Regions from separate parts of the Streptomyces sp. NPDC092369 genome, predicted to be linked through region 2. Evidence: riboswitches for the same ligand, from Rfam matches in the RefSeq annotation. Region 2 holds a riboswitch; each other region holds the start of a gene.
The links. Region 2 has a riboswitch for cobalamin ahead of metE (5-methyltetrahydropteroyltriglutamate--homocysteine S-methyltransferase). Riboswitches for the same ligand answer to the same signal wherever they lie in the genome.
Positions count from the first base shown of each region.

Region 1: another riboswitch for cobalamin. It lies ahead of ACIQI8_RS09965 (cobalamin biosynthesis protein); the one in region 2 lies ahead of metE (5-methyltetrahydropteroyltriglutamate--homocysteine S-methyltransferase).
Region 3: another riboswitch for cobalamin. It lies ahead of ACIQI8_RS19745 (ribonucleoside-diphosphate reductase subunit alpha); the one in region 2 lies ahead of metE (5-methyltetrahydropteroyltriglutamate--homocysteine S-methyltransferase).

Region 1 is NZ_JBIVQP010000002.1:66,056-70,207, forward strand. It holds gene ACIQI8_RS09955 (anion permease) at 59-1,309, shown strand; gene ACIQI8_RS09960 (hypothetical protein) at 1,344-1,565, shown strand; cobalamin riboswitch at 1,633-1,796, shown strand; gene ACIQI8_RS09965 (cobalamin biosynthesis protein) at 1,894-2,835, shown strand; gene ACIQI8_RS09970 (cobyric acid synthase) at 2,832-4,152, shown strand, end outside.
Region 2 is NZ_JBIVQP010000001.1:744,756-748,907, reverse strand. It holds gene ACIQI8_RS03355 (histidine phosphatase family protein) at 1-20, opposite strand, end outside; gene metE (5-methyltetrahydropteroyltriglutamate--homocysteine S-methyltransferase) at 147-2,465, opposite strand; cobalamin riboswitch at 2,638-2,862, opposite strand; gene helR (RNA polymerase recycling motor ATPase HelR) at 2,959-4,152, opposite strand, start outside.
Region 3 is NZ_JBIVQP010000003.1:626,404-630,555, reverse strand. It holds gene ACIQI8_RS19745 (ribonucleoside-diphosphate reductase subunit alpha) at 1-1,544, opposite strand, end outside; cobalamin riboswitch at 1,667-1,813, opposite strand; gene ACIQI8_RS19740 (GNAT family N-acetyltransferase) at 1,861-2,367, opposite strand; gene mctP (monocarboxylate uptake permease MctP) at 2,441-4,069, opposite strand; gene ACIQI8_RS19730 (DUF3311 domain-containing protein) at 4,066-4,152, opposite strand, start outside.

The DNA of each region.
Region 1 (4,152 bases), on a different contig from region 2:
GTTCATTCAGGTTGCCTACGTTCAAAGGACCGATGACCTCGAACGATTGTCTGGGTAAATGGAAAACTTCTCGCTGATCCTCGCGATTGTGGTCGTAACCGCTCTCGCGTTCGATTTTACGAACGGTTTTCACGACACCGCCAACGCGATGGCCACCACCATCTCGACCGGTGCGCTCAAGCCCAAGGTGGCGGTGGCGATGTCCGCCGCGCTCAACCTGGTGGGCGCCTTCCTCTCCGTCGAGGTCGCCAACACGATCTCCAAGGGTCTCGTCGATGAGACCGGTATCCGTCCCGAGGTCATCTTCGCCGCGCTGGTCGGCGCGATCCTGTGGAACCTGGTGACCTGGCTCGTAGGGCTGCCGTCCAGTTCCTCGCACGCCCTCATGGGCGGGCTGATCGGCGCGACCGTCGCCTCGGCCGGCACCGGTGCGGTGCACGGTGACGCGCTCGTCACCAAGGTGCTGCTCCCGGCGGTCGCCGCCCCGATCGTGGCCGGTGTCGCCGCGCTGCTCGCGACCCGCCTGTCCTACCGGCTCGGCAGGAAGGCCGACGGCAAGGCCGCCGCGAAGGGCTACCGCGCCGGCCAGATCGCCTCCGCCGGACTGGTCTCGCTGGCCCACGGCACCAACGACGCGCAGAAGACGATGGGCATCATCACCCTCGCCCTGGTCGCCGGCGGCGCCGTCGCCCCCGACTCCGACCCGCCCACCTGGGTCATCCTCTCCGCCGGTCTCGCCATCGCGCTCGGCACCTACCTCGGCGGCTGGCGGATCATCCGCACCATGGGCAAGGGCCTGACCGAGCTTCAGCCGCAGCAGGGCTTCGCCGCCCAGACCAGCGCGGCGACCGCCATCCTGGCCTCCTCCCACCTCGGCTTCTCCCTCTCCACCACGCATGTCGTCTCCGGCTCGGTGATGGGCGCGGGCCTGGGCCGCAAGGGCGGCGTGGTCCGCTGGTCGACGGCGACCCGCATGTTCGCCGCCTGGGGCCTGACCCTGCCGGCCGCCGCCCTGGTGGGCGCGCTCGCCGAGTCCGTCACCGACCTCGGCGACTGGGGCACGGCCGTCGTCGCCGTCTTCCTGATCGCCTCCAGCGCCGCCATCTGGAAGCTGTCCCGCCGCGAGGTCGTCGACCACAGCAACGTCAACGAGACCGAGGAGCCGGCCGGCGTGGTGACCACCGCGATCGCCGCCGTGACCCCGCCCCCCGCGGGCCCGGTCACCGACGGCCTGACGGCCACGATCCCGGCGCCCACGACCTCCGCGGCCGACCCGGCCGCCCCGTCGGCCGCCGCCCCCGCCCTCTGAGCCCCGCCCACCCGGTAACGAAGGAATCACCAGCATGCACATCGACTGGGCGACTCTCGGCTCCGTCTTCGGCGTCAGCCTCGTGGTCACCGTGGGCCTCGTGGCCCTGTTCACCCTCGGCGTCGCGGGCCTGTCCCGCCAGGAGAAGGCCACGGCCCAGGGCGGCTCGGCCACCCTCGCGGTGACCGGCGCCTACGTCTGCTTCGCGGCGTGCGCGGCGGCTGTGGCGTACGGGATCTCCCTGATCGTCGCCTGATCGCCGCCCGTCCGTCCGCTGACCTCCGACGGGGCTCGTGTGGGCCTCAGCACACTCTCCCGTCGCAGGTCAGCGGCAAGTTGACGGTTCTTCCAGGCCCGTGGTGGACTGCCGGGGCCAAGTACGGCGGCAAGAGAGGAAGCCGGTGTGATTCCGGCGCGGTCCCGCCACTGTCACCGGGGTAGGTAGTCCCGGGAGCCAGGAACTCTCGCCGTCGCTCTCTTCGAACCAGGGCGCGGACACCCTGAGTGAGGACAATTCGCCATGCGCGGCCGCCTGTTGAGGTCCATCACCCGAGCTCTGCCCGATCCGACGGCCGGCTGAGCCGATGCGTGCCGATCGCGTCTTCGCGTACGGCGCCGCCGCCGGCCTCCTCGGTGACCATCTGCTCGGCGATCCGCGCCGCGGCCATCCGGTCGCCGCGTTCGGCCGGGCCGCCGGTGCCGTGGAGCGGGTGCTGTGGCGCGACCACCGCGGGTGGGGTGCCCTGCACACCGCCGTGTGCGCGGGCGGTGCCATCGCCCTGGCCGCCGTGGCCACTTCGGCCGTACGGCCCTCCCGTACCGCCTCCGTCGCGCTGACCGCCGCCGCCACCTGGGCCGTCGTCGGCGGGACCTCCCTCGCCCGCGAGGCCGGGGTCATCGGTCGTGCGCTGGAGGCCGGGGACATCGAGGGCGCGCGGGCCCGGCTGCCCCATCTCTGCGGGCGCGACCCCCAGGCCCTCGACGCCGACGGGATCGCCCGGGCCGTCGTCGAGTCCGTCGCCGAGAACACCTCCGACGCGGTGGTGGGCGCCCTGGTGTGGGGTGCGGTGGCGGGCGTGCCGGGCCTTGTCGGCTTCCGGGCCGTGAACACCCTCGACGCCATGGTCGGGCACAGGTCGGCCAAGTACCGCCGCTACGGCTGGGCTTCGGCCCGCCTCGACGACGTGGCCGGCTGGCCGGGGGCACGGCTCACCGCCGTACTCGCGACCGTGGCGGGCGACGATCCGCGAGGGGCGGTACGCGCCTGGCGCACTGATGCCGGCAAGCACCCGAGCCCCAACGCCGGGCCCGTGGAGGCCTCGTTCGCGGGGGCGCTCGGGGTGCGGCTGGGCGGGACGCTGTCGTACGGGGGACGGGTCGAGCACCGGCCCGTGCTCAACGGAGCCGGGCGCGCGGTGGCCGTGGACGACATCGACCGGGCCGTACGGCTCTCCCGGCGCGTCGGTCTGCTCGCGCTCGGCGTGAGCGTCGCCGGGCGGCTGCTCACGAAGGGACGCAACTCATGAGCGGCGGCGGGCTGTTGGTCGCCGGGACCACCTCCGACGCCGGCAAGAGTGTCGTGACGGCCGGGATCTGCCGGTGGCTGGTGCGGCAGGGCGTGAAGGTCGCGCCGTTCAAGGCGCAGAACATGTCCCTCAATTCGTTCGTGACGCGCGAGGGCGCCGAGATCGGGCGGGCGCAGGCCATGCAGGCGCAGGCCTGCCGGATCGAGCCGACCGCGCTGATGAATCCCGTGCTGCTCAAGCCCGGTGGCGAGCGGAGCAGCCAGGTCGTCCTCATGGGCAGGCCGGTCGGCGAGATGAGTGCGCGGGGCTATCACGGCGGGCGGCAGGAACGGTTGCTCGGGACCGTGCTCGACTGTCTCGCCGAGTTGCGGGGCACGTATGACGCGGTGATCTGCGAGGGGGCCGGCAGTCCTGCCGAGATCAATCTGCGGCGGACCGACATCGTGAACATGGGGATCGCGCGCAACGCGCGGCTGCCCGTGCTCGTGGTGGGCGACATCGACCGCGGGGGTGTCTTCGCCTCCTTCTTCGGGACCGTCGCGCTGCTCTCGCCCGAGGACCAGGCCCTCGTCGCCGGGTTCCTCGTCAACAAGTTCCGCGGCGATGTGACGCTGCTGGAACCGGGGTTGGAGATGCTCCTCGGCCTCACCGGGCGGCGGACGTACGGCGTGCTGCCCTTCCGGCACGGACTCGGGATCGACGAGGAGGACGGGCTGCGGATCTCGCTGCGCGGGACCGTCCGCGAGTCCAGCACCGCGCCGCCCGTCGGTGAGGACGTGCTGCGCGTCGCCGTCTGCGCGATCCCGCTCATGTCCAACTTCACGGACGTGGACGCGCTGGCCGCCGAACCGGGCGTCGTGGTGCGGTTCGTGGACCGGCCGGAGGAACTGGCCGACGCCGATCTCGTCGTGATCCCCGGAACGCGGGGCACGGTGAAGGCGCTGGAATGGCTGCGGGAGCGGGGACTTGCCGACGCCCTGGTCCGCAGGGCCGCCGAGCAGCGGCCGATCCTCGGTATCTGTGGTGGTTTCCAGGTCCTCGGCGAGCACATCGAGGACGAGGTCGAGAGCCGGCGCGGACATGTGGACGGGCTCGGGGTGCTGCCCCTGCGGGTGCGGTTCGCGCGCGAGAAGACGCTCACCAGGCCGGTGGGGGAAGCCATCGGCGAGACGGTCGAGGGGTACGAGATCCACCACGGTGTCGCCCAACTGAACGGCGGCGAACCCTTCTTGGACGGCTGCCGGGTCGGTCAGACCTGGGGCACGCACTGGCACGGCTCGCTGGAGTCGGACGGATTCCGGCGGGCGTTCCTGCGCG
Region 2 (4,152 bases):
AAGGTGACACGACTGGTCACGGGCGGCTCCTCCTGATGCGGTGCGTGAACTGTCAGTCTCCCTTGGACACGGCACGTGCCCGCGCCGGCCGGGGAGGGGCTCCGGCTCCCCTCCCCGGCCGACCGGACCGGCATCGGGCCCAGGCGTCAGGCCCCGTGCAGTTCCTCACGGACCCTGCGGGCGGCGGCGACCAGGTTCTCCAGCGAGGCCCGGGTCTCGGGCCAACCGCGGGTCTTCAGACCGCAGTCGGGGTTGACCCACAGCCGCTCGGCGGGGATGGCCTTGAGCCCGGTGCGCAGCAGATCGGCCGCCTCCTCCGTGCCCGGCACCCGTGGCGAGTGGATGTCGTACACGCCCGGTCCCGCCTCGCGCGGATAGCCGTACGAGGCGAGTTCGCGCGCCACCTGCATGTGGGAGCGGGCGGCCTCCAGGCTGATGACGTCCGCGTCGAGGTCGTCGATGGCCTGCACGATGTCCCCGAACTCGGCGTAGCACATGTGCGTGTGGATCTGCGTGTCCGGCCGCACCCCGCCCGTGCTGAGCCGGAACGCCTCCGTGGCCCACGCCAGGTAGGCCGGGCGGTCGGCGGCGCGCAGCGGCAGCGTCTCGCGCAGCGCGGGCTCGTCGACCTGGATCACCGAAGTCCCGGCCGCCTCAAGGTCGTTGACCTCCTCGCGCAGGGCGAGCGCGACCTGGCGGGCAGTGTCGCCGAGCGGCTGGTCGTCACGGACGAAGGACCAGGCGAGCATGGTGACGGGCCCGGTGAGCATGCCCTTGACCGGTCGTGAGGTGAGGGACTGGGCGTACGTCGTCCAGCGCACGGTCATCGGCTCGGGGCGGGAGATGTCGCCGGCCAGGATCGGCGGCCGGACGTAACGGGTGCCGTAGGACTGCACCCAGCCGTGCTGCGTGGCCAGGTACCCCGTCAGCTGCTCGGCGAAGTACTGGACCATGTCGTTGCGTTCGGCCTCACCGTGCACGAGGACGTCCAGGCCGGTCTTCTCCTGGAAGGAGATCACCTCCTGGATCTCGGCCCTGATGCGCTCCTCGTAGCCGGCCATGTCGACCCGGCCCGCCCTCAAGTCGGCGCGGGCGGTGCGCAGTTCACCGGTCTGCGGGAAGGAGCCGATCGTGGTGGTCGGCAGCAGCGGCAGGCCGAGGTGGGCACGCTGGGCCGCGGCACGTTCGGTGTAGGGCTGGGAGCGGCGGGCGTCGGCCTCCGTGACGGCGGCGGCGCGGGCCCGTACCGCCGGATCGTTCGTGATCGGTGAGCCGGTGCGGGAGGCCAAGTCCGCGCGGTTGGCGGCGAGTTCGGCGGCGATCGTGTCGGTGCCCTGGGCGAGACCCTTGGCGAGGGTGACGATCTCGGCCGTCTTCTGCTTCGCGAACGCGAGCCAGCGCAGGATCTGCGGCTCGATGTCCCGCTCCCGGGCGGAGTCGAGCGGCACGTGGAGCAGCGAGCAGGAGGCCGACACGTCGACCCGGTCGGCGAGCCCGAGCAGGGTGCCGAGGGTGGAGAGGGACGCCGACAGGTCGTTCACCCAGATGTTGCGGCCGTTGACCACGCCGGCGACCAGCCGCTTTCCGGGCAGTCCGCCCACGGCGGCCAGCGCGTCGAGGTTGGCGGCGGCGGCCTCGGTGAAGTCCAGCGCGAGCCCCTCGACCGGCGCCTTGGCCAGTACCGGCAACGCGTCGCCGAGCCGGTCGAAGTAGGAGGCGATCAGGAGCTTCGGCCGGTCGGTGAGGCCACCGAGGTCACGGTAGGTGCGCGTGGCGGCGTTCAGCTCGGCCGGCGTGCGGTCCTGGACCAGGGCGGGCTCGTCCAGCTGCACCCACTCGGCGCCCGCCGCACGCAGGTCGGCGAGGACCTCGGCGTACACGGGCAGCAGCCGGTCGAGCAGGGTGAGCGGGTCGAAGTCCGCCGGCACGCCAGGGGCGGGCTTGGCCAGCAGGAGGTAGGTGACCGGACCGACCAGCACCGGACGGGCACTCAGCCCCAGGGCCAGCGCCTGCGCCAACTCCTCGACCTGCTTGGTCGAGTCGGCGGTGAACACGGTGTCGGGGCCCAACTCGGGCACCAGGTAGTGGTAGTTGGTGTCGAACCACTTCGTCATCTCCAGCGGCGCCACGTCCTGGGTGCCGCGCGCCATGGCGAAGTACCCGTCCAGGGCGTCCGTCTCGACGGCGGCGCGGTGGCGGGCGGGGATGGCGCCGACCATGACGGTGGTGTCGAGGACGTGGTCGTAGTACGAGAAGTCGCCGGTCGGCACCTCGTCGACGCCGGCCTTCGCCAGCTCCCGCCAGTTGGTGCGACGCAGCTCGGCGCCCGTGGCGCGCAGGTCGTCGGCGGTGACGCGGCCCTTCCAGTAGCCCTCGATCGCCTTCTTCAGTTCCCGGTTCGGGCCCTGGCGGGGGTAGCCGTACACGGTGGCCCGCGCTGCCGCGGCTGCGGTCCTGGTGGTCACGGAGATCTCCTTCGCGAGATGGATCCCTGAGATCCCGGCGACGGGACACGAGCGCGAAGGGTGACGAAACCGGGCGGTCACGACCCCGCGCGGCAGTTGGAACCGCGCGGTCGTCCGCCTGGTATGTACGCCGACCCGCCCACGAGGTCACCGGGATGTCCGCGCACGAATCGGCCGTACGCGGGCAGTTGGCAGGTCTTCGGACTCGCGGGCACGTCCTCCGGTCTCCCGGCGGACTCCTACTGGCCGTCGCTTCCCAAGCCCTCCGTGGGCCCAGTGCGTATGACGGCGGTCGTTCCCGCTCACCGCTGCGGGGCAGTCCCGGATTCCCACCGGGTTCCCTCTTGCGACGCATCCCGCCTGGCGGACGGGGCGAACCAGCTGCACGGGCCAGCCTACGGGGTGGCGCGGCGGACCGAAGCGCCGCGTCCGCCGTCCGGAGGGTGATCCGGCCCGCCCGGGACCGGATCGGCGCTGGTCGTGGACGGGGTTCTCAGCTGCTGAGGACCACGAGTTGCTGGGTCGCCCGGGTCATCGCCACATAGTGGTCGACCGCACCTTCGATGCCCTCGCCGAACTTCTCCGGGTCGACGAGGACGACCAGGTCGAACTCGAGTCCCTTCGACAGCTCGGGAGTCAGTGAGCGGACTCGGGACGTCGCCCGGAACGTGGGATCACCGATGACACAGGCGATGCCGTCGTCGTGTGCGGCGAGCCAGGTGTCGAGGACCGAGTTCAGATCCGAGGCGGGGCCGTGCACGACGGGGACACCGCTGCTGCGGATGGAGGTCGGGACGTTGGCGTCCGGGAGCGCGGCCCGGATGACCGGCTCGGCCTCCGCCATGACCTCTTCAGGGGTGCGGTAGTTGATGCTCAGCGAGGCCACGTCGATCCGGTTGAGTCCGATGCGTTCGAGCCGTTCCTGCCAGGACTCCGTGAACCCGTGCCGGGCCTGGGCGCGGTCCCCGACGATGGTGAAGCTCCGGGACGGGCACCGCAGCAGCAGCATCTGCCACTGGGCGTCGGTCAGTTCCTGCGCCTCGTCCACGACGACGTGCGCGAACGGTCCGGCCAGCAGGTCCGGGTCGACGGTGGTCAGTTCGGCCTCGTCGACCAGGCTGACCTGGGCGTCCTCGCCACGCAGCATCTTCACCAGGCCGATGCCCTCGTCACCGTCGTCGCCCGAGGTGGACACGGCCTCGATCAGGTTGTCGACGACCTGGGTCATGCGCTCGCGCTGGGCGGCGAGGATTGCCTTGTGGCGGCGCTCGCGCCGCGCCGCCTCCGGGTCGCCGAGCCGCTGCCGTGCCGCGTCCAGGAAGGGGAGGTCGGACACCGTCCAGGCCTGGGCCTCCGCGCGCTGCAGCTTCTGGACGTCGTCGCGGTCCAGCCAGGGAGCGCACATCCGCAGATAGGCGGGGACCGTCCACAGATCGCCGACCAGGTCGGTCGCTTCGAGCAGCGGCCACGCGCGGTTGAAGGCCGTCAGCAGCGCCCGGTTCTGGAGCAGCGACTTGCGCAACAGGGTGGTCGGGGCGTCGCCCTCGTGCTTCTCCATCAGGAGGGTGAGCAGTTCCTCCCAGACCTGCTCGCGCGCCTCGTTGTGCGGAGTACCGGGTTCGGCCGCGTCGAACGCCACGGCCCAGTCGTCGGCGCTCAGCGGGATGTCGGACCAGTGGGTGGTGAC
Region 3 (4,152 bases), on a different contig from region 2:
ACGTCCTGCAGGCCCATGGCACCGAGGCCGACCGGACGCCATTTCGCGTTGGAGCGGCCCGCCTGCTCGGTCGGGTAGAAGTTGATGTCGACGACCCGGTCGAGGAAGGTGACGGCCGTGCGGACGGTCTCGTCCAGCCGGTCCCAGTCGATGTCCCGGCCGACCACGAAGGCGCCGAGGTTGACCGAGCCCAGGTTGCAGACCGCGGTCTCGCCGTCGTCCGTGACCTCCAGGATCTCCGTGCAGAGGTTGGAGGAGTGGACCGTGTGGCCCGGCTCGGCGGTCTGGTTGGCGGTGCGGTTGGCGGCGTCCTTGAAGGTCAGCCAGCCGTTGCCGGTCTGCGCCAGGGTGCGCATCATGCGGCCGTAGAGGTCGCGGGCCGGGATGGTCTTGCGGGCGAGCCCGGCGGCCTCCGCCTTGCGGTAGGCGGCGTCGAACTCCGCGCCCCACAGGTCGACCAGCTCGGGCACGTCGGCGGGGGAGAACAGCGACCAGACGCCGTCATCGTTGACCCGGCGCATGAACTCGTCCGGGATCCAGTGCGCGAGGTTCAGGTTGTGCGTACGGCGGGCGTCCTCGCCGGTGTTGTCCCGCAGCTCCAGGAACTCCTCGATGTCGGAGTGCCAGGTCTCCAGGTAGACCGCGGCGGCGCCCTTGCGCCGGCCGCCCTGGTTCACGGCGGCGACGGAGGCGTCGAGGGTCTTGAGGAACGGGACGATGCCGTTGGAGTGCCCGTTCGTGCCGCGGATCAGTGAACCCCGGGAGCGGATGCGGGAGTAGGCGATGCCGATGCCGCCGGCGTGCTTGGAGAGGCGGGCGACCTGGTGGTAGCGGTCGTAGATGGAGTCCAGCTCGTCGAGTGGGGAGTCGAGGAGGTAGCAGGACGACATCTGGGGGTGCCGGGTGCCGGAGTTGAAGAGGGTGGGGGAGGACGGGAGGTAGTCGAGCCGGCTCATCAGGCGGTAGAGCGCGGCGACTTCGTCCAGGGCGCGGGTGCTGTCGTCCTCCGCGAGACCGGCCGCGACGCGCAGCATGAAGTGCTGCGGGGTCTCGACGACCTTGCGGGTGATGGGGTGGCGCAGCAGGTAGCGGCTGTGCAGGGTGCGCAGGCCGAAGTAGCCGAAGCGGTCGTCGGCCGTGCGGTCGATCAGTTCGTCGAGGCGGGCCGCGTGGAGGCGGACGAACTCGGCGGTGCGGTCGGCGATGAGGCCCTCGCGGTGGCCGACGGCGACGGACTCGGTGAACGACGTCACGCCCTGCGACGCGGCCTCGGCGCGGATCGAGAGGGTCAGCAGCCGGGCGGCGACCTGCGAGTAGGCGGGGTCCTCCGAGATGAGACCGGCGGCGGCCTCCGTGGCCAGCTCGCGCAGTTCGGCCTCGTCGGCCCGGGCGGAGCGGCCGCGCAGCGCGGCGGCGGCGACCCGGCCGGGGTCGGCGTCGGGGAGGTCGGCGGTCAGCTCGGTCAGGATCCGCAGCAACGCGGTACCGGGGCCGTCGGTCTCCGGCGCGGTGACTGAAGCCGGGTCGGCTGGCGCGATGGTCACGTGGGGCTCTCCCTCGCTGGGCACGGGGGCCTGGCGGAGGGCAGGGGGCAGCCACGAGCGCACGACGGCGTCGCGTCCCCGGCCCATTCCACGAGGCCCGGACGTCTGGCACCCGGACCACGTCGGTCGGGCGCACTGTCGGCAGGTCCTCGGACTGACGCCCATACGTGTGCGAACACGCATGAGTACACCGTTGCGGGACAGTTCCGGATTCGCACCGGATTCCCCTGCGACGACAGCGAGCACGAGCATACATCTTGTGTTGGGTTGTAGTAGCACCCCTAGATGTTGTGTCGTGTGCCGACTTCGGAGCGTGTCAGAACGTCAACTGATAGGTGAGCAGCACGAAGTCGGCGGCCTCCGGAACGGGGTTCCAGTCGCGCTCCGGGACGCGGACGAAGCCGAGGCGTTCGTAGATGCGGTGGGCGGCGCGCATGGTCGGCTGGGTGGACAGGACGATGCCGGTGCAGCCCTCGGTGGCTCGCGCGCGGTCGACGCAGGCGCGGACGAGCGCTTCGCCCGCGCCTCTGCCGCGGGCCGCCCGGTCGACGGCGAGCATCCGGATCTCGGCCTCGGTGGGGCCGGCCCGCTCGGCCATGTGCGTGCCGGCCACGACGAAGGTGACTCCGCCGAGAATGCGGTCGTGATCGGCGGCGACGAGTACGTCGGCGGCGGCCGCCCGCTTGGCCACGTCTCTGAGCTCTCCGAGGTACCAGTCGCTGTCCCCGAAGGCCAGCAGGTCGTCCTGGAGGTAGGCCTGGGCGGTGATCTCGCCGAGGGTCTCGTATTCGGTGGGGCGCGCTGCCCGGATCACGATGTCCATGCAGGCGAGTGTGCCCGACGGGTACGACAACGGGCCGCCGGATTTCCTCCGGCGGCCCGATGAGCGGGAGCGCCTAGTGCGAGGTCCCCGCCGTGGCCGGCGGCAGTTCCACCGCCACGCCCGGGTCGCCCGCGTCCGCCGTGTAGTCGCCCGGTTGCGTCTCGTCCACGCCCTCCGGGGCCTTCAGTGCCTTCAGGGCGAAGGTCAGGACCACCGTGACGACCACGTTCAGCACGAACGCCGTGAGGCCGATGTAGCCGATCTCGCCGATGCCCGGGATCTCCTTGGAGGAGCCGCCGAAGTGCTTCTGGGTGGGGGAGGCGACTCCGTACGCGGCGGCCGTGCCGTAGATCATGCCGACCGCCCAGCCGGCGAGCAGGGCCCAGCGGTGGAACCAGCGGGTGAACAGGCCGCCGACCAGGGCCGGGAAGGTCTGCAGGATCCAGATGCCGCCGAGCAGCTGGAAGTTGATGGCGACCGTCTTGTCCATCGTCAGGACGAAGACCAGCGCGCCGACCTTCACCAGGAGGGACACCAGCTTGGAGACCTTGGTCTCCTGGGCCGGCGTGGCGTCCGGCTTGATGAACTCCTTGTAGATGTTGCGGGTGAAGAGGTTCGCGGCCGCGATGGACATGATGGCCGCGGGCACCAGAGCGCCGATGCCGATCGCCGCGAAGGCCACGCCCGCGAACCAGTCCGGGAACATGTCCTCGAACAGCTGCGGGATCGCCAACTGTCCGTTGCTGACCTTGACTCCGGCCGCGATCGCCATGAATCCGAGCAGTGCCAGCAGGCCGAGCATCAGCGAGTACAGCGGCAGGATCGTGGTGTTGCGGCGGATCACCTCACGGCTCTTGGAGGAGAGCGTCGCGGTGATCGAGTGCGGGTACATGAAGAGCGCCAGCGCGGAGCCCAACGCCAGGGTGGCGTACGTCCATTGGCCGGCCTCGGCCGGTGCGAGGGCGCCTCGTGGCTTGCCGGTCGCCGGGTTGGTCTGCGCGAACGCCTCGCCGGCCTTGGCGAAGATGTCGTCGAAGCCGCCCAGCTTGATCGGGATGTAGATGATCGCCACCGCGATGACGATGTAGATCAGCGTGTCCTTCACGAACGCGATCAGCGCGGGCGCGCGCAGTCCCGAGGAGTAGGTGTACGCCGCGAGCACGCCGAAGGCGATCAGCAGCGGGAGGTCCTTCACGAACCAGTTGGTGTCGTCACCGCCGCCGACGCCCATCACGTCCAGCACCGCCTGGATGCCGACGAGTTGGAGCGCGATGTACGGCATCGTCGCGAGGATGCCGGTGACCGCGACCGCGAGCGACAGGCCCTTGGAGCCGAACCGGCCGCGCACGAAGTCGGAGGTCGTCACATAGCCGTGCTTGTGCGAGACCGACCAGAGGCGGGGCAGGAAGGTGAAGATCAGCGGGTAGACGAGGATGGTGTACGGCACCGCGAAGAAGCCCGCCGCGCCGGCCGCGTAGATCGCCGCCGGGACCGCGACGAACGTATACGCGGTGTAGAGGTCGCCGCCGAGCAGGAACCAGGTGATCCAGGTGCCGAACGACCGTCCGCCCAGGCCCCATTCGTCGAGGCTGGCCTCGTTCTCGGCCCGGCGCCAGCGGGCGGCCAGGAAGCCGACGACCGTGACGGCCACGAAGAAGAAGATGAAGACGGCGAGCGCCACGCCGTTCACGCCGTCGTTCACTTCGCGCTCCCCTTCGTGCGGGCGCGCTGGTCACGCTGCCACAGCTGGTACGCGGTCATGGTCAGCGCGGTGGAGATCAGCAC